Neorhizobium galegae bv. orientalis str. HAMBI 540: one gene and its partner. Each later gene encodes a partner of the first gene's protein in a complex. Links are inferred from orthologs where the notes say so. Each region holds a gene or a part of one and is shown on either strand. Other genes may lie near its edges.

Region 1 (11,580 bases):
AAAGTCGCAGGGCGTTGACGTTCGGCTCGGCGGACATGACTTGACAATAGCGGATGGAACGCGCCTTTGCGACGGCAGAATACGAGTGGACGACCATGGAAATTCTCTTCGACGAACAGCTGGTGAGTGCGCGCCGCAGACGCGCGGTAACCGCTCAGGACGACAACGCCGCCGCCTTTCTTCTGGATATCGCTGGCCGAGAGCTTGCAGATCGGTTGGCGGTCGTCGAGCGCCGCTTCGAGACGGCGGTCGAACTCCATGGCGGAACCGGCATCGCCGCCCGCGAAGCGCTTGCCACCGGCAAGATCGGCACCATCCGGCGCGTCGAGGCAGACGCCGCTTTTGCAAGGCCTGGCGACACCTTCACGGCCGCTCCATTGGAGGACGTGCCGCTCGAACCGGACTCCGTCAACCTGGTCCTGTCGCCGCTGTCGCTGCATCTGGTCAACGATATGCCCGGCACGCTGATCCGCATTCGCCGGGCACTGAAGCCGGACGGGCTTTTCCTGGCCGCGATCCCCGGCTCGGGCACGTTGCAGGAAATGCGGGACGTTCTTCTGTCTGCCGAGGCCGAATTGACCGGCGGGGCAAGCCCGCGCGTCATTCCGTTTGCCGATGTGCGCGATGTCGGTGCGCTGCTGCAGCGGGCGGGCTTTTCGCTGCCGGTCGTCGATGCCGAGACTTACACGGTGCGTTACGACTCGCTGTTCCCACTGATGCGGGATCTACGGGCCATGGGCATGACCAACCCTCTCGCCGGGCGCAGTCGCGTGCCGGTGACGAGGCGTTTCTTCGTGAGAGCTGCAGAACTTTATGCCGAGCGTTATTCCGATCCGGACGGCCGCATCCGCGCGACATTCTCGATCATCTACGCATCCGGCTGGGCGCCGCATGAAAGCCAGCAAAAGCCGTTGAAGCCGGGCTCCGCCAAAATGCGGCTTGCCGACGCCCTCAACAGTCGCGACCCGCGCTGAACGGCCCCCGACCCAAATTCAGGGAACAGGGTCGTCAATGTTGTTAGAGATGGTTTTGAACGTATTCGTCAATGCGTCGGTAAAGGTGGTGAACCCGGCGATCATCGACAGCGAGATGATCCCGATGATGAGGCCGTATTCCACGGCCGTCGCGCCGCTGTTATTATTCAGAAGAAACCTGAAAAGGCGCATGAACTGACCTTTGGATCAAATGGGAGTCCGGCCTCAAAGTCCCGGCGTCAGCAGTCGCTGCCGATGCCATAACCCTGTACGATGCAGACCGAACCGGGCGTTTCCTGCAATACGCTGCGCCGGATCGTATAATGTCTTGCGCCCTTTTCGCCGGGCTTGATGGAGCCCGTGCTGATCAGGTCGAAATCTTCCTGGACATGCGCCAGTCGGCGCTCGTCATTGCGGCTGGCGAGCATTGGCGTCACGATCAGCGAAAGAGCGATCGCGGCCGTCCCGAACAGGAGTGCGATATTCAGCGCGCCGGTTTTGCCGGAGCCATGCGTCGTCCGCTGACGGACCCGCACAGTTTTCCAGAATTCCTCGTCCATGCCTTCTAAAGCCTCATCAACGCGTTACCGGATAAGCCTTGAAGGTGCCACAATCGGCTAAACGATCCCTTAACGCCGTATGAATTCGGCGGCTCTAATTTTATCGATCAGAGGAGATCCTGCAGGATCGGGATCAGCGGCTCGTCGGCCGGCGGCATCGGGTAGTCCCGCAGCGCGTTCGGCCGCACCCATTTGATCGCCTGCCCTTCCCGCCCCGTCGGAATGCCTTCGAAGCGACGGCAGATATAGAGCGGCATCAGCAGGTGGAAGGTCTCGTAGGTGTGGCTGGCGAAGGTGAGCGGCGCAAGGCACGGAATCTTGGTCTGGATGCCGAGCTCTTCCTCGAGCTCGCGCACCAGCGTCTCCTCCGGTGTTTCACCCGGCTCGACCTTGCCGCCGGGAAACTCCCAGAGGCCGGCCAGCGACTTGCCTTCCGGCCGTTGCGCCAGAAGGATGCGGCCGTCGGTATCGATCAGCGCGCAGGCGGCGACGAGCAGGATCTTGCGGGGGTTGTCGCTCATGCCCGGCTTTCCTGCCGCCAGTAGCGATATTCGTAGGCCTTGCGGAAGCCGAACCTCCGATAGAGCGCCAGCGCCGGTTCGTTGGTCGAGACCACCTGCAGCCAGGCCGACCGAGCACCGCTGATCCGGGCCCAGCGCAGTGCCGAGGACAGGATCTCGGTGCCGAGACCCTCGCGCCGATGTGCCTTCGCGACAGCAAAAGAGATGATGCCGGCCAGATCGTTGTCCTGCACGCAGAGCGCCACGGCCGCGGCCCCTTCCTGCGGGTTCTCCTTGATGAAGAAGCCGGATGTCGGCTTGATCGAGCTCAGGATCTCCGCAAGCGCCGGCTTCAGCGCGGCATCCTCGCCGTCAATGGCAAGGCTCGCATCGCAGAACCGGCCGATATCGTGGCTCGGCAGGTGATCGAGCGTGTCCGGCAGTTCCAGTTCGGTGAGGTTGACGGTCAGGACGTCGACGGTCTCGAACGCCCGCCAGCCGGCGGCGTTGAGGTGGTCGATGAGCTTCGGAGGGGCAAGCGGCGTCTCCCTGACGACCAGCGGCCGGCCATAGTCCTCGAACCGCTTGCGCGCCTTCTCGAGCCGCGTCGCCATGTCGCGATGATCCGACGGGTCGAGCGGCACGATGCAGTTCAAACGCTTGGAAGGATGACCGCCGGTCAGCCGTACCTGCCAGCTGCCGTCATACACGACGGACGCCGCCGGCCAGGCTCGAAAGCCGACGGCTTCGAGCCGCCGGACCAATGGCAGATCGTTCTGAGGAGATGATGCTTCGTTCAATTCCTGTCAGCTCCGGTAGTCGCCGTTGATGGCAACATATTCCTTGGTGAGGTCGCAGGTCCAGACGGTCGCACGGCCGCTGCCGAGACCGATATCGACCTTCACCGGAATGTCCTGTTCCTTCATGACGGCGGTGGTCGCTGCTTCGGAATAGGCCGGATCGCGCTCACCATCGACGGCGACGCGCACGTCGCCGAACCAGATCGCCAGCCGGTCGCGGTCGGCCATTTCGCCCGACTTGCCGACGGCCATGACGATCCGCCCCCAATTGGCATCTTCGCCGGCGATCGCGGTCTTGACCAGCGGCGAGTTGGCGATCGACAGCGCGATCACCTTTGCCGCGGCATCGCTTTCGGCGCCAGTGACGGTGATCTCGACCATCTTGCGCGCACCTTCGCCGTCGCGGACGACCTGCAGGGCCAGATCCTTGAGCAGGTCATTGAGCGCGGCGCGGAAGCTTGCGAGACGCGGATCGTCGGCGGTCTCGATGCGGGCCTGGCCATCTTCGGCGGCGGCACCAGTGGCAAACAGCATCAGCGTATCGGAGGTCGAGGTATCGCTGTCGACGGTGACCGAGTTGAAGCTTGGGCCGACGCCGGCGGACAGCAGGCTCTGCAGTGCCGGCGACGCGATGTCGGCATCGGTCGCCACGAAGGACAGCATGGTCGCCATGTCGGGGGCGATCATGCCGGCGCCCTTGGAGATGCCGTTGATCGTCACATTGACGCCGCCGATCTCGGCGGTGCGGGTCGCGACCTTCGGATAGGTGTCGGTGGTCATGATTGCTCGTGCCGCCTCCAGCCAGAAATCGCCGGTGGCGCCGCTGTTCATGTCGCCGAGCACGCCTGCGAATTTCGTCGCGTCGAGCGGTTCGCCGATCACCCCGGTCGAAGCCAGATAGACCTCGTTCTTGCCGCAGCCGACCGCCTCGGAGGCCGACTTGGCGGTGAGTTCAGTCGCAGCCTTGCCCCTGACGCCGGTAAAGGCGTTGGCATTGCCGGAATTGACGACCACGGCGCGCGCCACCCCGTGCGACAGATTGGCGCGGCAGAAATCGACCGGCGCCGAGGGGCACTTGGAGCGGGTGAAGACGCCGGCGACGGTCGCGGGCTTGTCGAACACCATCAGCAGCACGTCGGTGCGGTTCTTGTACTTGATCCCGGCGGCGGCAGTCGCCATCCGCACGCCGCGGATCGCCGGCATGTCGGGATAGGATTTCGGAGCGAGCGGCGAAACGGAATCGGACATCGGAAAACTACCTGGCTCAAATAGGAAAAGGGCCCGGAAGATCCGGGCCCGTCGTCAAAATGATTACTGCTGGGCAGGGACGTTGCCGTCCTGCATCTTGCTGACGTCGTCATAACCCTTCTTGAGGGCCGCGTCCTTGATGTCGATCTTCTGCTCGCTCTTGGCCTTGGTGATGAGAGCCACATATTTGTCGCGCATTACCAGCTGCTTGACCTGGTCCTCGACCTGATCGAAAGCCGGCGCCGGAGCATCTCGCGTGTCTTCCAGCTTGATGACGTGATAGCCGAACTGCGACTTGACCGGCGTCTTGGAATATTCGCCCTTCTTCAGCGCGAAAGCGACTTCCTCGAATTCCGGAACCATGCGGCCGCGGCCGAACCAGCCGAGATCGCCGCCTTCATCCTTGTTGGAATCCTGGGACTTTTCCTTGGCGATCGCGGCGAAATCCTTGCCCTTGTCGAGATCGGCGATGATCGCCTTGGCCTCGTCCTCGGTCTTTACGAGGATGTGGCGGGCATGCACTTCTTCCTGCTTCGGCAGGGAAGCGATTTCCTTGTCGTAACGGGCCTTGACCTCTGCCGGGGTGGTGGCGTCGATCACATGCTTGCGGAAATAGGCGTTATGCAGCTCGCGGTCGGCGATATAGTCCATCCGCTTCTTGAAGTCCGGGGTGTCCTTGATGCCTTCGGCGAGAGCGCCCTTGGCGAGCAGCTTGACATCGATGGCGCCGGAAAGGGCTGCAACCTTCTTCTGGTCGTCCGGAAGCTGGGCAAGCTGCGGGTCCAGGTTCTGGACCGCAATCTCCAGTTCCGACTGGTGAATTTCGAGGTCGCCGACCTTGGCAACGACCGGATCCTCCGCGGCAAAGGCGGGAGCCTGGCAGAGGATCGCGGCGGCCAGCGCGGCCGTCATGAGAAACTTGTGGCGCAACATCGATAAAGACCTTTCGATTAAGGATACCGGTTTCAGAACGTCTGATTCCGGCCAGAAAACCTTCACAAACACCGGATTGTGGCCATTCTGTATCGGCCGCCACCGTTGACATCATTCGACCCCCCTCTTATCTGTCACGCAACTTCGCGTCCAGCAGAGTTTCCGGGCGTGACAGGTCATTTTATCGGTATCAGAAACCGATGGTTCGACCGGTCCCGCGCCCCCATGGGACAGATTTCAGAAAGGACCATTCGTATGGTCAGCCTTGGCGGCATCGCCCGCAAATTGTTCGGTTCGGCTAACGATCGTCGCGTGCGCGGCTACCAGCCGACTGTCGACGCCATCAATGCTATCGAGGAGAAGACCAAGGCTCTCTCCGATGAACAGCTTGCGGCCCAGACGGTCGAGTTCAGGAAACTGCTCTCCGAAGGCAAGACGCTCGACGACCTCATGATCCCGGCCTTCGCCGTGGTGCGCGAGGCCTCCCGCCGCGTGCTCGGCATGCGCCCGTTCGACGTGCAGCTGACCGGCGGCATGATCCTTCACGATGGCGCGATTGCCGAGATGAAGACCGGCGAAGGCAAGACGCTGGTGGCGACGCTGGCGGTCTACCTGAACGCGCTCGCCGGCAAGGGCGTGCATGTGGTCACCGTCAACGACTACCTCGCCCAGCGTGACGCCCATACGATGGGCAAGCTCTACGGCTTCCTGGGCTTGACCACCGGCGTCATCGTCCATGGCCTCAGCGACGAAGAGCGTCATGCCAATTATGCCTGCGACATCACCTACGCCACCAATAACGAACTCGGCTTCGATTATCTGCGCGATAACATGAAGTACGAGCGTAGCCAGATGGTCCAGCGCGGCCACAATTACGCGATCGTCGACGAAGTGGACTCGATCCTGGTCGACGAGGCGCGCACGCCGCTGATCATCTCCGGCCCGCTCGACGACCGTTCGGAACTCTACAACACGATCGACGCCTTCATCCCGGCGCTGGTGCCGGAAGACTACGAGATCGACGAGAAGCAGCGCTCCGCCAACTTCTCCGAGGTCGGCACCGAAAAGCTCGAGAACCTGCTGCGTCAGGCGGGCCTACTGAAGGGCGAATCCCTCTACGACGTCGAGAACGTCGCGATCGTCCACCACATCAACAACGCGCTGAAGGCCCACAAGCTCTTCACCCGCGACAAGGACTACATCGTCCGCAACGACGAGATCGTCATCATCGACGAATTCACGGGCCGCATGATGCCCGGCCGCCGTTATTCGGAAGGCCAGCACCAGGCGCTCGAAGCCAAGGAAAAGGTGCAGATCCAGCCGGAGAACCAGACGCTCTCCTCGATCACCTTCCAGAACTATTTCCGCATGTACGGAAAGCTCGCCGGCATGACCGGTACGGCCCAGACGGAAGCGGAAGAATTCGGCAATATCTACAAGCTCGAAGTGGTCGAAGTGCCGACCAACCTGCCGATCCAGCGTATCGATGAGGACGACGAGGTCTACCGGACCTTCGACGAAAAGTTCAAGGCGATCATCGAAGAGATCAAACAAGCCCATGAACGCGGCCAACCGGTCCTGGTCGGCACCACGTCGATCGAAAAATCCGAACTGCTGGCGACCATGCTGCGCCAGTCGGGCTTCAATAATTTCCAGGTCCTGAACGCCCGTTACCACGAGCAGGAAGCCTATATCGTGTCGCAGGCCGGTGTGCCGGGCGCCGTCACGATCGCCACCAACATGGCCGGCCGCGGCACCGACATCCAGCTCGGCGGCAATATCGACATGCGCCTCGAACGCGAGCTCGAAGGCATGGAGCCGGGTCCGGAGCGCGATGCGCTGGAAGCGGCAAGCCGCGAAGAAGTCAGGCAGCTCAAGGAGAAGGCGCTTGCCGCCGGCGGTCTTTACGTGATCGCCACCGAGCGCCACGAAAGCCGCCGCATCGACAACCAGCTGCGCGGCCGCTCCGGCCGTCAGGGCGACCCGGGCCGTTCGAAATTCTACCTGTCCCTCCAGGACGACCTAATGCGCATCTTCGGCTCCGACCGCATGGACAGCATGCTGCAGAAGCTCGGCCTCAAGGAAGGCGAAGCAATCGTCCATCCGTGGATCAACAAGGCGCTCGAACGCGCCCAGAAGAAGGTCGAAGCCCGCAACTTCGACATCCGCAAGAACCTTCTGAAATACGACGACGTCACCAACGACCAGCGCAAGGTGATCTTCGAACAGCGCATCGAGATGATGGATTCGGAAGACGTATCCGAGACCGTCGAGGACATGCGCAACGAGGTGATCGAGGTTCTGGTCGCCAAGCACATTCCCGAACGCGCCTATGCCGAACAATGGAATGCCGCAGGCCTTCGCGAAGACGTCGGCCGGATGCTGAACCTCGACCTGCCGATCGAAGACTGGGTCAAGGAAGACGGCATCGGCGAGACCGATATCCGCGAACGTATCACCGAGGCTGCCGACAAGGCCGCGGCCGAGCGCAAGGAGCGTTTCGGCGCCGATATCATGACCTATGTGGAGCGCTCCGTGCTGCTCCAGACGCTCGACCACCTGTGGCGCGAGCATATCGTCAATCTCGACCACCTGCGCTCGGTCATCGGCTTCCGCGGCTACGCCCAGCGTGATCCGCTGCAGGAATACAAGGCGGAAGCCTTCGAGCTGTTCCAGGCGCTGCTTGCCAACCTGCGCGAGGCGGTCACCTCCCAGCTGATGCGCGTCGAGCTGGTGCAGAACCCCGAGCCGCCGCAGCCGCCGGCGATCTACGACGAACAGCATGTCGATCCGACGACCGGCCTCAACCAGGTCACCGGCTTCGACAGCGAGAACTTCATCGCCGCACCGGCAGACCGCCGTCCGGAAGATCCCTCCACCTGGGGCAAGATCGGCCGCAACGAGGCCTGCCCCTGTGGATCCGGCAAGAAATACAAGCATTGCCACGGCGCCTTCGAACAGGCCTGAGGCTTCTGCGAAAACCCCATCCTTTCAACGCCGCCCTTGCCGGGCGGCGTTGTCGTTTCCGCCCTCCGGAATGGAAGGTCAGCCTTCGGCTGGAGACCCGGCGCAGACTTCGCGGACAGATGTCCGCAGCCACCGGTGAGCCGGATCGGCATCCAGGCGCGGATGCCAGAGCAATGACACGGTGATCTCGGGCACCGGAACCGGCAGGGCGAAACTGAACATTCCGGCGCGCAGGTTGCCGCTGTGCCGCTCGGGAATGCTGGCTATCAGATCCGAAGACTGGGCGAGAACCAGCGCAGTGGCAAAACCGTCGACGATCGTCACGATCCGCCGTTCCAGCCCCGACGCAGCGAGCGCCTCGTCGATCGCCCCCTTTTCGAGCCCCCGTCGCGAAACTAGGATATGATCGCCCGCCGCGTATCGCCGAGCCGATATCTCGCCTTCGGCCAGCGGGTGCCCGCTGCGCACGACGCCGATGAAACGGTCCCGGAACAGCGCCTGGGCCCGCACTTCCGGACCGATCGTCGTGCCGACGACCCCGGTTTCCAGATCGACGCTTCCGTCGCGAAGCGAGGTGCTGTCCTTGTCCGGCTTGCGGATGAAACGCAGCCGCACGCCGGGCGCCTGCGCGCTGACACGAGCGATGAGGCCAGGCCCGAAATTCTCGACGAAACCCTCGTTGGTGCGCAGCGTGAATGTCCGGACGAGCTTACCGAGATCGAGCATCTCGATCGGCCGCAAGACCGCTTCCGCATCCTGCACGAGGCCGCCGACCCGTTCGCGCAGTTCGATCGCCCGAGGCGTTGGCACGAGACTTCGGCCGGCCCTCACCAGCAACGGATCACCCGTCGTCTCACGCAATCGCGCCAAGGCCCGGCTCATGGCCGACTGGCTGAGCCGTAGCCGTTTGGCCGCCCGTGCCACGCTGCCTTCAGCCAAAAGGACGTCGAGGGTGAAAAGCAGGTTGAGATCGGGTCTGGACATGCGCGCAGCATAACACAGGCTCTTCTATATGAGATGGCGTCCGATGCATTGAATTGATGCAAACGATGCGCCTTCCGCCATACCTGACCGTGAGATAGCCATCGGGCAGCAGTTTCTGGAGGTTCCCCCATGATACCCGCACGACTGATACCCGTCATTTTCGGCCTTGTTCTTTCCTGCATGATGTCCCTGCTTATCTCCGGCGTTTCCACGCTCCGCAGCGCGGGGCTGATCGACGGCTTCTTCGGGATCTGGATGGGAGCATGGCTCCCCTCCTGGATCATCGCTTTTCCGGTCGTACTGGTTGTCGCGCCGCTGGCGCGCCGGATCGTCAGCAACCTCGCGAAACCGGCCCCGAAACCGGCGGAGGGCGAAAAACGATGACCTCTGCCGCCCACGATCCGGTTACGCAACCGGCAGAACGCGCGGGTGCCTTCGGTGGGGCGCTCGCCGCTCTTTCGCTCTCGATGTTGCTCTCTTCGCTCGGCACCAGCATCGCCAATGTCGGCCTGCCGACATTGGCGCAGGCATTCGACGCCTCCTTCCAGCAAGTCCAATGGGTGGTTCTTGCCTATCTTCTCGCAATCACCACACTGATCGTCAGCGTCGGGCGGCTTGGCGACATTTCGGGGCGCCGGCGGCTCCTGCTCGCCGGGATTGCCCTTTTCACGGTAGCCTCGATCGCCTGCGGGATTGCTCCGACGCTGGGTATCCTGATCGCTGCAAGAGCAGCACAAGGTCTCGGAGCCGCCGCCATGATGGCGCTCACCATGGCTTTTGTCGCTGACCTATTTCCAAAGACACGCACCGGCGCGGCCATGGGATTGCTCGGCACCATGTCGGCAATCGGCACCGCGCTCGGCCCTTCCCTGGGCGGCCTGCTGATCGCCGGCGCCGGCTGGCGGGCGATCTTCCTGATCAACGTGCCGTTGGGCCTGCTGGCGCTCCTGCTTGCCTTTCGTTACCTGCCTGACGATCTTCGCCGAGAAAGACCGGACCAAAGACCCGGCTTCGACGTCTCTGGCACGCTGCTGCTTGCCCTGACGCTTGCAGCCTATGCACTCGCCATGACGGTCGGCCGAGGCAGTCCTGGTCCAGTCAACGCCGCTCTGCTACTATTGGCTGCCGTCGGAGCCGGCCTGTTTGTTCTTGTCGAAGCGAGAGCGGCGTCGCCCCTGATCCGACTATCGATGTTGCGCAATCCAGCCTTGAGCATGGGATTGATAACCAGCGCGCTTGTCTCGGCGGTGATGATGTCGACGCTGGTGGTCGGGCCGTTCTATCTTTCGCGTTCGCTCGGCCTCGACGCGGCTTTCGTCGGGCTCGTCATGTCGATCGGCCCGATTGTTTCCACATTCAGCGGCGTACCGGCCGGCCGGCTGGTGGACCGCCTGGGCGCGGGGACTGCGGTCGTCATCGGTCTCGTGGGAATGCTGGCCGGCTCGTTTGCCCTCACCCTGCTTCCCGAAACGTTCGGCATTGGCGGCTACGTCGCTGCCATCGCGGTACTGACGCCCGGTTATCAACTGTTCCAGGCAGCCAACAACACCGCGGTCATGGTGGACGTCGGTGCACAGCAGCGCGGCGTCGTTTCCGGCCTGCTTAATCTGTCGCGCAATCTCGGCCTCATCACCGGCGCTTCGCTGATGGGCGCGGTGTTCGCAATGGCCTCGGGAACGGGCGATGTCGCGACGGCACCTCCGCAAGCCGTGGCCGCCGGCATGTCGTTCACCTTCGCAATTGCCGTGGGGATGATTGCCGTCGCACTCGCCATTGCCGCCGTTCACCAGGTTGTTCCGGCCGTCCGCAACCTTTTGACCCGTTCTTCCAGGGAGCCTTGAAGTTCACAGTTCGTGAAGCCATCGACGCCTGGGCGAACCCTTTCTTAACCCTGCTGTGGCAACACTTTTGCCCATTGTTCCCGTCGTCGTTACGAGTATTGCGTGCCCATCATGGCGGTTATCGAAACAGCGGAAAGATTGCTTCCGCCTGGTCTGAGGACCCGGCTGGCACCGCTGACCCGCAAGCTCGAATCGATCCTCACCGACGACGACGAGACGGCCCGCGCCCAGCGCCGTGCCCTGATTGCCTTCGTGATCCGCGTCTTCAGCGCCGCCATCGCCTTCGTATCGCAAATCGTGCTCGCCCGGCTGATGGGCGAGTTCGAATACGGCATCTTCGCTTTCGTCTGGGTTCTGGTCGTGCTCGCCGGCAATCTCTCCTGCCTCGGCTTCCACACCTCCGTCATCCGCTTCCTGCACCAGCACAAGGCGCGCGACGAGGTGGCGACGGTGCGCGGGCTCAATCTCGCCGTCCGCCTGGTGGCGCTCATCTCGGCAAGCACGGTGGCCGGCCTCGGTTTCCTGTTCCTGCATGCCTACGGCCACACGGTCGAGGCCTATTACCTCGTGCCGGTGTCGCTCGCCTTCTTCACCATACCGATGATCGCGCTCGGCGACGTGCTCGACGGCACCGCGCGCTCGAACGGTTGGACGGTGACGGCGCTGAGCCCCACCTACCTGATCCGCCCGACCCTGATCCTCGTGTTCATGCTGGCCGCACTCTGGTTCGGCGCCGACCACACGGCCGTCACCGCCATGCAGGCAGCCCTTGC
Region 2 (7,328 bases), 870 kb from region 1 along the record:
AAGGCGGCAGAAGCCAAGGCCTAAGGAAAAATAATATGCCGAAACGCATTCTGCAGGGCGTCGTAGTTTCCGACAAGAACGAGAAGACCGTTGTTGTCCGGGTCGAGCGCCGCTTCGCGCATCCGCTGCTTCAGAAGACGGTCCGCCGTTCCAAGAAGTACAAGGCGCATGACGAGAACAACCAGTACAAGGTAGGTGACGTCGTTTCCATCGAGGAATGCGCGCCGATCTCCAAGGACAAGACCTGGACGGTCATTTCCGCCCAGGCTTAATTTGCTTCGGATCCGCGTCTGGGCCTTGCGCCCGGCGCAGAATCCTGTAAGAAGCACCCCACTGGCGCAGGACGCTCGGAAACGAGCGTTCTTTTGCTTTGAGCGCAGGGAAGGTCCTTTTAAGGAAACCACCTTGGCAAGACCCACCCGCGCACAATGAGATTCTGTCCATAAGCCGAAACGGGGCGTCTTTGACGCCCGGTCGTTTCGGTCATTAGAAAAAGGCGACCTGACATGATTCAGATGCAAACAAACCTCGACGTGGCGGATAATTCCGGCGCACGTCGTGTCATGTGCATCAAGGTGCTGGGCGGCTCCAAGCGCAAGTACGCTTCCATCGGCGACATCATTGTCGTTTCGATCAAGGAAGCCATCCCGCGCGGCCGCGTCAAGAAGGGTGACGTGATGAAGGCGGTTGTTGTGCGTACCGCCAAGGACATCCGTCGTCCGGACGGCAGCGTCATCCGCTTCGACAACAACGCAGCGGTCCTCATCGACAACAAGAAAGAGCCGATCGGCACCCGTATCTTCGGACCGGTTCCGCGCGAACTTCGCGCCAAGAACCATATGAAGATCATCTCGCTGGCTCCGGAAGTACTGTAAGGAGCTCATGCGATGAACAAGATCAAGAAGGGCGACAGCGTCGTCGTACTCGCCGGCAAGGACAAGGGTCGCTCCGGCGAAGTCCTTCAGGTTATGCCGAAGGAAGACCGCGCCGTCGTGCGTGGCATCAACATGGTGAAGCGCCACCAGCGTCAGTCTCAGACGCAGGAAGCCGGCATCATCAACAAGGAAGCGTCCATTCACCTGTCGAACATCGCGATCGTCGCGAAAGACGGCAAGCCGACCCGCGTTGGCTTCTCCGTCGTCGACGGCAAGAAGGTGCGTGTAGCCAAGCGTACGGGAGATGTGATCGATGGCTGAGGCAAAATATGAGCCGCGGCTCAAGGTGGAATACAATTCCCGTATCCGCGCCGCGCTGAAGGAGCAGTTCTCCTTCGCAAACGACATGATGATCCCCAAGCTGGACAAGATCGTCATCAACATGGGTGTTGGCGAAGCGACGGCTGACTCGAAGAAGCCTTCCGTGGCTGCTGCCGACCTGGCCGCTATCGCAGGCCAGAAGCCGATCATCACCAAGGCACGGAATTCCATCGCGGGCTTCAAGGTTCGCGAATTCATGCCGATCGGTGCCAAGGTCACGCTTCGCGGCGCCCGCATGTACGAATTCCTGGACCGTCTGATCAACATCGCGCTCCCGCGCGTTCGCGACTTTCGTGGCCTGAACCCGAAAAGCTTTGACGGCCGTGGCAACTTCGCCATGGGCATCAAGGAACACATTGTGTTCCCAGAGATCAACTACGACAAGGTTGATCAGATGTGGGGCATGGACATCATCGTTTGCACGACGGCTACCAAGGACGACGAAGCACGGGCTCTCTTGAAAGAGTTCAACTTCCCGTTCCGCCAGTAACCGTAACGACGAGCGTTTAGAAGGAACTCCCATATGGCGAAAACCAGCGCAGTTGAAAAGAACAAGCGCCGCCGCAAGACAGTTGCCAACCAGGCCGCCAAGCGTGCGACCCTGAAGGCAACCATCATGAACCAGGAACTTTCGATCGAAGAACGGTTCAAGGCAACTCTGAAGCTCGCTTCTCTGCCGCGCGATGGCTCGAAGACGCGTATCCGCAACCGTTGCGAAGTCACCGGTCGCCCGCGCGCTTTCTATCGCAAGCTCAGGATGTCGCGTATCGCGCTTCGTGAGCTCGGCAATCTCGGCAAGGTGCCGGGCATCGTCAAGTCGAGCTGGTAAGGAGATCGTTAGATGACCATGACTGATCCCTTGGGCGATATGCTCACCCGTATCCGCAACGGCGCAGCCCGCCGCAAGTCGACCGTTTCCACGCCTGCTTCCAAGCTGCGTGCACGCGTTCTCGACGTCCTGCAGGCTGAAGGCTATATCCGCGGTTATTCGGAAATCGACTTCGGTAACGGCAAGGCCGAGATCGAAATCGAACTCAAGTACTACGAAGGCGCGTCGGTGATCCGTGAGATCGGCCGCGTGTCCAAGCCGGGCCGCCGGGTCTATGTCTCGGTAAAGTCCATTCCGCAGGTCGCGAACGGCCTCGGCATCACCATCCTTTCGACTCCGAAGGGCGTGATGGCCGATCACCAGGCTCGCGAACAGAACGTTGGTGGCGAGGTTCTCTGCTCTGTCTTCTAAGACAGGGTAGGGGAACTCCATAGCGAACAGACAGGATTGAAACATGTCTCGTATCGGTAAGAAGCCCGTTCAGGTTCCTGCAGGGATCACGGCCACTGTTGATGGCCAGAAAGTGACTGCCAAGGGCCCGAAGGGTGAGCTTTTCTTCGTCGCAAACGACGAAATCAAGCTGGAACTCGAAAACAATGCTGTCTCGGTGACCCCGGTCAACGACAGCAAGGATGCTCGTTCGAAGTGGGGCATGTCCCGCACGATGATCGAAAACATCTTCAAGGGTGTGAAGGACGGTTTCGAGCGCAAGCTTGAAATCAACGGCGTTGGTTACCGCGCATCTCTGCAGGGCAAGAACCTGCAGCTGGCTCTCGGTTTTTCCCACGACGTGGTCTATCAGACCCCGGAAGGCATCACCATTGCCGTGCCGAAGCCGACGGAAATCATCGTCACCGGCATTAATAAGCAGCAGGTCGGTCAGGTTGCCGCGGAGATCCGTGAATACCGCGGTCCAGAGCCTTACAAGGGCAAAGGCGTCAAGTACGCTGAGGAACGGATCGTCCGCAAGGAAGGCAAGAAGAAGTAAGGACGACGGATCATGGCTACCAGAAAAGAAGCACTCACCAAGCGTGCGAGCCGTGTTCGCCGCCAGATCAAGAAGGTCGCAAATGGCCGTCCGCGTCTATCGGTTCACCGTTCGTCCAAGAACATCTATGTCCAGGTCATCGATGACGTGGCCGGCCGCACGCTTGCTGCCGCCTCCACCCTCGATGCTGGTCTGCGCACGTCGCTGAAGACCGGTGCTGACGTTGCGGCTGCTGCCGCTGTCGGCAAGCTGGTTGCAGAACGCGCCACCAAGGCCGGCGTGACGGAAGTCGTGTTCGACCGCGGCGCCTTCATCTACCACGGCCGCATCAAGGCCCTGGCCGAAGCTGCCCGCGAAGGCGGCCTGAGCTTCTAAGAATTTTTGCCCGCATCCCTGAAATAGGGGAGGCGGGCGAAATGCGGTTCGCCGCACTCATAGTCGTTCCATCCTAGTCCTTCATGGGCAGGGGATGGTTGGCTCCCGGAAATTGCCCATTGCACCCGGAAAAGAAAAAGGAAAAGAACAATGGCACAAGAAAGAAGAGGCCAGCGCGAAGATCGCCAGAGCCGCGAAGAGCGCGATAGCGAATTCGTCGACAAGCTGGTCGCGATCAACCGCGTCGCCAAGGTCGTCAAGGGCGGCCGTCGTTTTGGTTTCGCAGCTCTCGTCGTCGTCGGCGACCAGAAGGGCCGCGTCGGCTTCGGCCATGGCAAGGCACGCGAAGTGCCGGAAGCCATCCGCAAGGCGACCGAAAGCGCAAAGCGCGATCTGATCTTCGTTCCGCTGCGTGATGGCCGTACGCTGCATCACGATGTCAACGGCCGTCACGGCGCCGGCAAGGTTCTGCTGCGCTCGGCCAAGGCTGGTACCGGCATCATCGCCGGCGGTCCGATGCGCGCCGTATTCGAAACGCTCGGCGTCCATGACGTCGTCGCCAAGTCGACCGGTTCGTCGAACCCGTACAACATGGTTCGCGCAACGTTCGACGCCCTGAAGCATCAGGTGCATCCGAAGGACGTAGCAGCTCAGCGCGGCATCAAGTATGCAACGCTGCAGACTCGCCGCGCCGCTTCCGGCAATGCGCAGGAAGAATAAGGAGAGCGATAATGGCCAAGAAAGCCACTCAGGCAGAAGCCAACAAGACGGTTACGGTCGAGCAGACCGGTAGCCCCATCCGCCGCCCGGCCGTACAGCGTCAGACGCTGATCGGTCTCGGCCTCAACAAGATGCACCGGACCCGTACGTTGGAAGATACTCCTTCCGTTCGTGGCATGATCCGGGCTGTCCAGCATCTCGTTCGCGTCGTCGACGAGAAGTGAGACGGAGGAATTGACCATGAAACTGAATGAGATCAAGGACAACGAAGGCTCTTCCAAGGACCGTATCCGCGTAGGTCGCGGTATCGGTTCGGGCAAGGGCAAGACCGGCGGTCGCGGCGTGAAGGGTCAGAAGGCCCGTTCCGGCGTGGCGATCAAGGGCTTCGAAGGCGGCCAGATGCCGATCTATCGTCGCCTGCCGAAGCGCGGCTTCACCAACATCTTCAAGACTGACTACGCCGTCGTTTCGCTCGGCCGTATCCAGACCGCGATTGATGCCAAGAAGCTCGACCCGAAGGCAACGATCGATGCGGCTGCCCTCAAGGCTGCCGGCGTCATCCGTCGCCCCAAGGACGGCGTTCGCCTCCTCGCCGACGGCGAGCTGACGACCAAGGTTTCGATCGAAGTCGCCGGCGCCTCCAAGGCTGCCGTCGAAAAGATCGAGAAGGCTGGCGCTTCGATCAAGCTGCTCGTCGTAGCCGAAGCCGCAGCCGAATAAATCGTTTAGAAATCGCCCGGTTTGTGCTTCACACCGGGCGATTTTATCTCCATATGTGAGCCTCACGATCCCGAAGCGATCCTGTTGGTCGCCTGACCGGGATCATACGGAAAACAGGGTGAGGCATCCGATTGCATTGGCAATCTCGCGCGCCCGGTTTTTGTGAACCTGAATTTTTAGACTGCTTTCCGGACCTGGCATTTCCCCCGCCGCCGGAGAATTGGTCGGGCGGAGAATTGCATGGCTTCTGCAGCGGAACAACTTGCCTCCAATCTGAATTTTGCGACCTTCGCCAAGGCGGAGGATCTCAAGAAGCGGCTTTGGTTCACCCTTGCGGCACTTCTCGTGTATCGCCTCGGCACCCATATCCCGCTTCCGGGCTTGAACCCCGAAGCCTATGCGCAGGCCTTCCGCGGCCAGGCCGGCGGCATCCTCGGACTTTTCAACATGTTTTCGGGCGGTGCAGTGGAGCGCATGGCGATCTTCGCGCTCGGCATCATGCCCTATATTTCCGCATCGATCATTGTGCAGCTGATGACCTCGGTCGTCCCTTCGCTTGAAAACCTCAAGAAGGAAGGCGAAGCCGGCCGCAAGATCATCAACCAGTATACACGCTACGGAACGGTGCTGCTCGGCACGCTGCAGGCCTATGGCATCGCGGCCGGCCTCGAAAGCGGCCAGGGCCTGGTGGTCGATCCGGGCTGGTTCTTCAAGCTTTCGACGGTCGTGACGCTGCTCGGCGGCACCATGTTTCTGATGTGGCTCGGTGAGCAGATCACCTCGCGCGGCATCGGTAACGGCATTTCGCTGATCATCTTTTCCGGCATTGCCGCCGGCCTGCCGACGGCGCTTGCCGGCACGCTGGAGCTTGGCCGCACCGGCGCGCTGCCGACCGCACTGATTCTCACCGTGCTGGTCGTCGCCATCGGCGTTATCGCGCTAATCGTCTTCGTCGAACGCGCCCAGCGCCGCCTGCTAATCCAGTATCCGAAGCGCCAGGTCGGTAACCGCATGTTCCAGGGCGATACGTCGCACCTGCCGCTGAAGCTCAATACTTCTGGCGTCATCCCGGCGATCTTCGCCTCGTCGCTGCTGCTTCTGCCGGCGACTGCCGCGGGCTTTGCCGGCAATTCCGGTCTGCCGGGCTGGGCGACGATGATCATCTCGGCGCTCGGCCACGGCCAGCCGCTGTTCATGCTGTTCTACGGCCTGCTGATCGCCTTCTTTGCCTTCTTCTACACGGCGATCGTCTTCAATCCGAAGGACACCGCCGATAATCTGAAAAAGCATGGCGGCTTCATTCCGGGCATCCGTCCTGGCGAGCGCACCGCCGAATACATCGATTACGTGCTGACCCGGATCACGGTCATCGGCGCGGTCTACCTTGTCTTCGTCTGCATCCTGCCGGAATTCCTGGTGGCCCGCACCGGCGTGCCATTAGCCCTTGGTGGGACTTCGCTTTTGATTGTTGTCAGTGTAACCCTCGATACGGTAGCACAGATTCAGGGGCACCTCATTGCGCAGCAGTATGAGGGTCTGATCAAGAAGTCGAAACTGCGCGGAGGAAAGAGGGGACGATGAGATTGATTCTTTTAGGGCCGCCGGGTGCGGGGAAGGGGACCCAGGCCCAGCGGATCGTGGAGAAGCACGGTATCCCGCAGCTCTCCACGGGCGACATGCTGCGTGCGGCGGTGGCCGCCGAGACGGAAGTCGGCAAGCGCGCCAAGGCCGTCATGGACGCCGGCAACCTTGTCTCCGACGAAATCGTCAATGCGATAGTTTCCGAGCGTATAGACCAGCCCGACTGCGCCAATGGCTTCATCCTGGATGGCTTCCCCCGCACGCTTGTGCAGGCGGACGCGACCGAGGCGATGCTGAAGGCCAAGGGTCTCGATCTTTCGGTCGTCATCGAACTGCGTGTCGACGACAAGGAACTCGTGCGTCGCGTCTCCGGCCGTTATTCCTGCGCCCAGTGTGGCACGGTCTATCACGACACGGACAAGAAGCCGTCCCAGGAAGGCGTCTGCGACAAATGCGGTTCGACGCATTTCAAGCGCCGTCCGGACGACAATGCCGAGACCATGACCAAGCGCCTCGAGGTCTACTACAAGGAAACCTCGCCGCTGATCGGTTATTACCATGCCAAGGGCAAACTCAAGGCTGTCGACGGCATGGCGGACATGGACAAAGTCACGTCCGATATCGAAAATATCCTGGCGGCTCTTTGAGCCGTCATCGATCTGTTAAAGAATCTTGGGCGGAGCGGTTGCATTTCAGCACTGATTCCGTTAAACACCGCGCCAACTCGCGACAGCTTTAGCGATCGGCGCGGATTTCCCGCAAGGACATCCGAGACCGGTCGTTTGACCTGTTCCGTATGGTGTTTGAACTGGCAGCCATAAATCTGGCTGCTTTCATGGAAGAAGTACCACTTGCCGGA

The links.
Region 2: the proteins of secA (region 1) and secY are in contact, whole or in part, in a crystal structure (PDB 3DIN), measured with the Thermotoga maritima proteins. The link is inferred for Neorhizobium galegae bv. orientalis str. HAMBI 540 from one-to-one orthologs. Residues at the interface, in WP_004082002.1 of Thermotoga maritima: Glu261, Ala262, Arg263, Lys300, Ala301, Arg302, Thr303, Ile304, Ile305, Leu323, Tyr324, Asp325, Pro326, Val329, Ser330, Tyr333, Ile336, Lys340, Phe345, Val349, Glu363, Phe364, Tyr374, Ser375, Gly376, Gly377, Glu393, Ile395, Thr482, Ser483; in WP_004081795.1 of Thermotoga maritima: Glu108, Gly109, Glu110, Glu111, Ala236, Glu237, Arg238, Arg239, Ile240, Thr241, Ile242, Gln243, Tyr244, Ala245, Arg246, Arg247, Val248, Thr249, Gly250, Arg251, Arg252, Val253, Tyr254, Gly256, Ala257, Ser258, Thr259, Tyr260, Leu261, Pro262.

What each region holds. Positions count from the first base shown.
Region 1 is NZ_HG938353.1:400,160-411,739, reverse strand. Bases 4,915-8,182 are described here. They hold secA (preprotein translocase subunit SecA), read left to right. Parts: upstream 4,915-5,270; coding sequence 5,271-7,982; downstream 7,983-8,182. Other genes in these bases: RG540_RS01915 (LysR family transcriptional regulator), read right to left, coding at 8,061-8,182; RG540_RS01925 (peptidylprolyl isomerase), read right to left, coding at 4,915-5,015. In the rest of the region: RG540_RS01960 (ComF family protein), read right to left, coding at 1-37; RG540_RS01955 (class I SAM-dependent methyltransferase), read left to right, coding at 96-974; RG540_RS01950 (Flp family type IVb pilin), read right to left, coding at 993-1,166; RG540_RS01945 (hypothetical protein), read right to left, coding at 1,214-1,534; 8-oxo-dGTP diphosphatase MutT, read right to left, coding at 1,642-2,055; bifunctional glutamate N-acetyltransferase/amino-acid acetyltransferase ArgJ, read right to left, coding at 2,841-4,082; more of RG540_RS01925, read right to left, coding at 4,146-4,914; more of RG540_RS01915, read right to left, coding at 8,183-8,966; RG540_RS01910 (DUF2798 domain-containing protein), read left to right, coding at 9,096-9,350; RG540_RS01905 (MFS transporter), read left to right, coding at 9,347-10,807; RG540_RS01900 (lipopolysaccharide biosynthesis protein), read left to right, coding at 10,910-11,580. UniProt on the Escherichia coli protein: Required for protein export, interacts with the SecYEG preprotein conducting channel.
Region 2 is NZ_HG938353.1:1,271,194-1,278,521, forward strand. What follows is about bases 4,327-7,298. They hold secY (preprotein translocase subunit SecY), read left to right. Parts: upstream 4,327-5,128; coding sequence 5,129-6,469; downstream 6,470-7,298. Other genes in these bases: rpmD (50S ribosomal protein L30), read left to right, coding at 4,327-4,392; rplO (50S ribosomal protein L15), read left to right, coding at 4,409-4,888; RG540_RS06545 (adenylate kinase), read left to right, coding at 6,466-7,116. Also shown: rpmC (50S ribosomal protein L29), read left to right, coding at 1-24; rpsQ (30S ribosomal protein S17), read left to right, coding at 36-272; rplN (50S ribosomal protein L14), read left to right, coding at 507-875; rplX (50S ribosomal protein L24), read left to right, coding at 888-1,196; rplE (50S ribosomal protein L5), read left to right, coding at 1,189-1,746; rpsN (30S ribosomal protein S14), read left to right, coding at 1,780-2,085; rpsH (30S ribosomal protein S8), read left to right, coding at 2,098-2,496; rplF (50S ribosomal protein L6), read left to right, coding at 2,540-3,073; rplR (50S ribosomal protein L18), read left to right, coding at 3,086-3,448; rpsE (30S ribosomal protein S5), read left to right, coding at 3,599-4,168; more of rpmD, read left to right, coding at 4,180-4,326. UniProt on the Escherichia coli protein: The central subunit of the protein translocation channel SecYEG. Consists of two halves formed by TMs 1-5 and 6-10.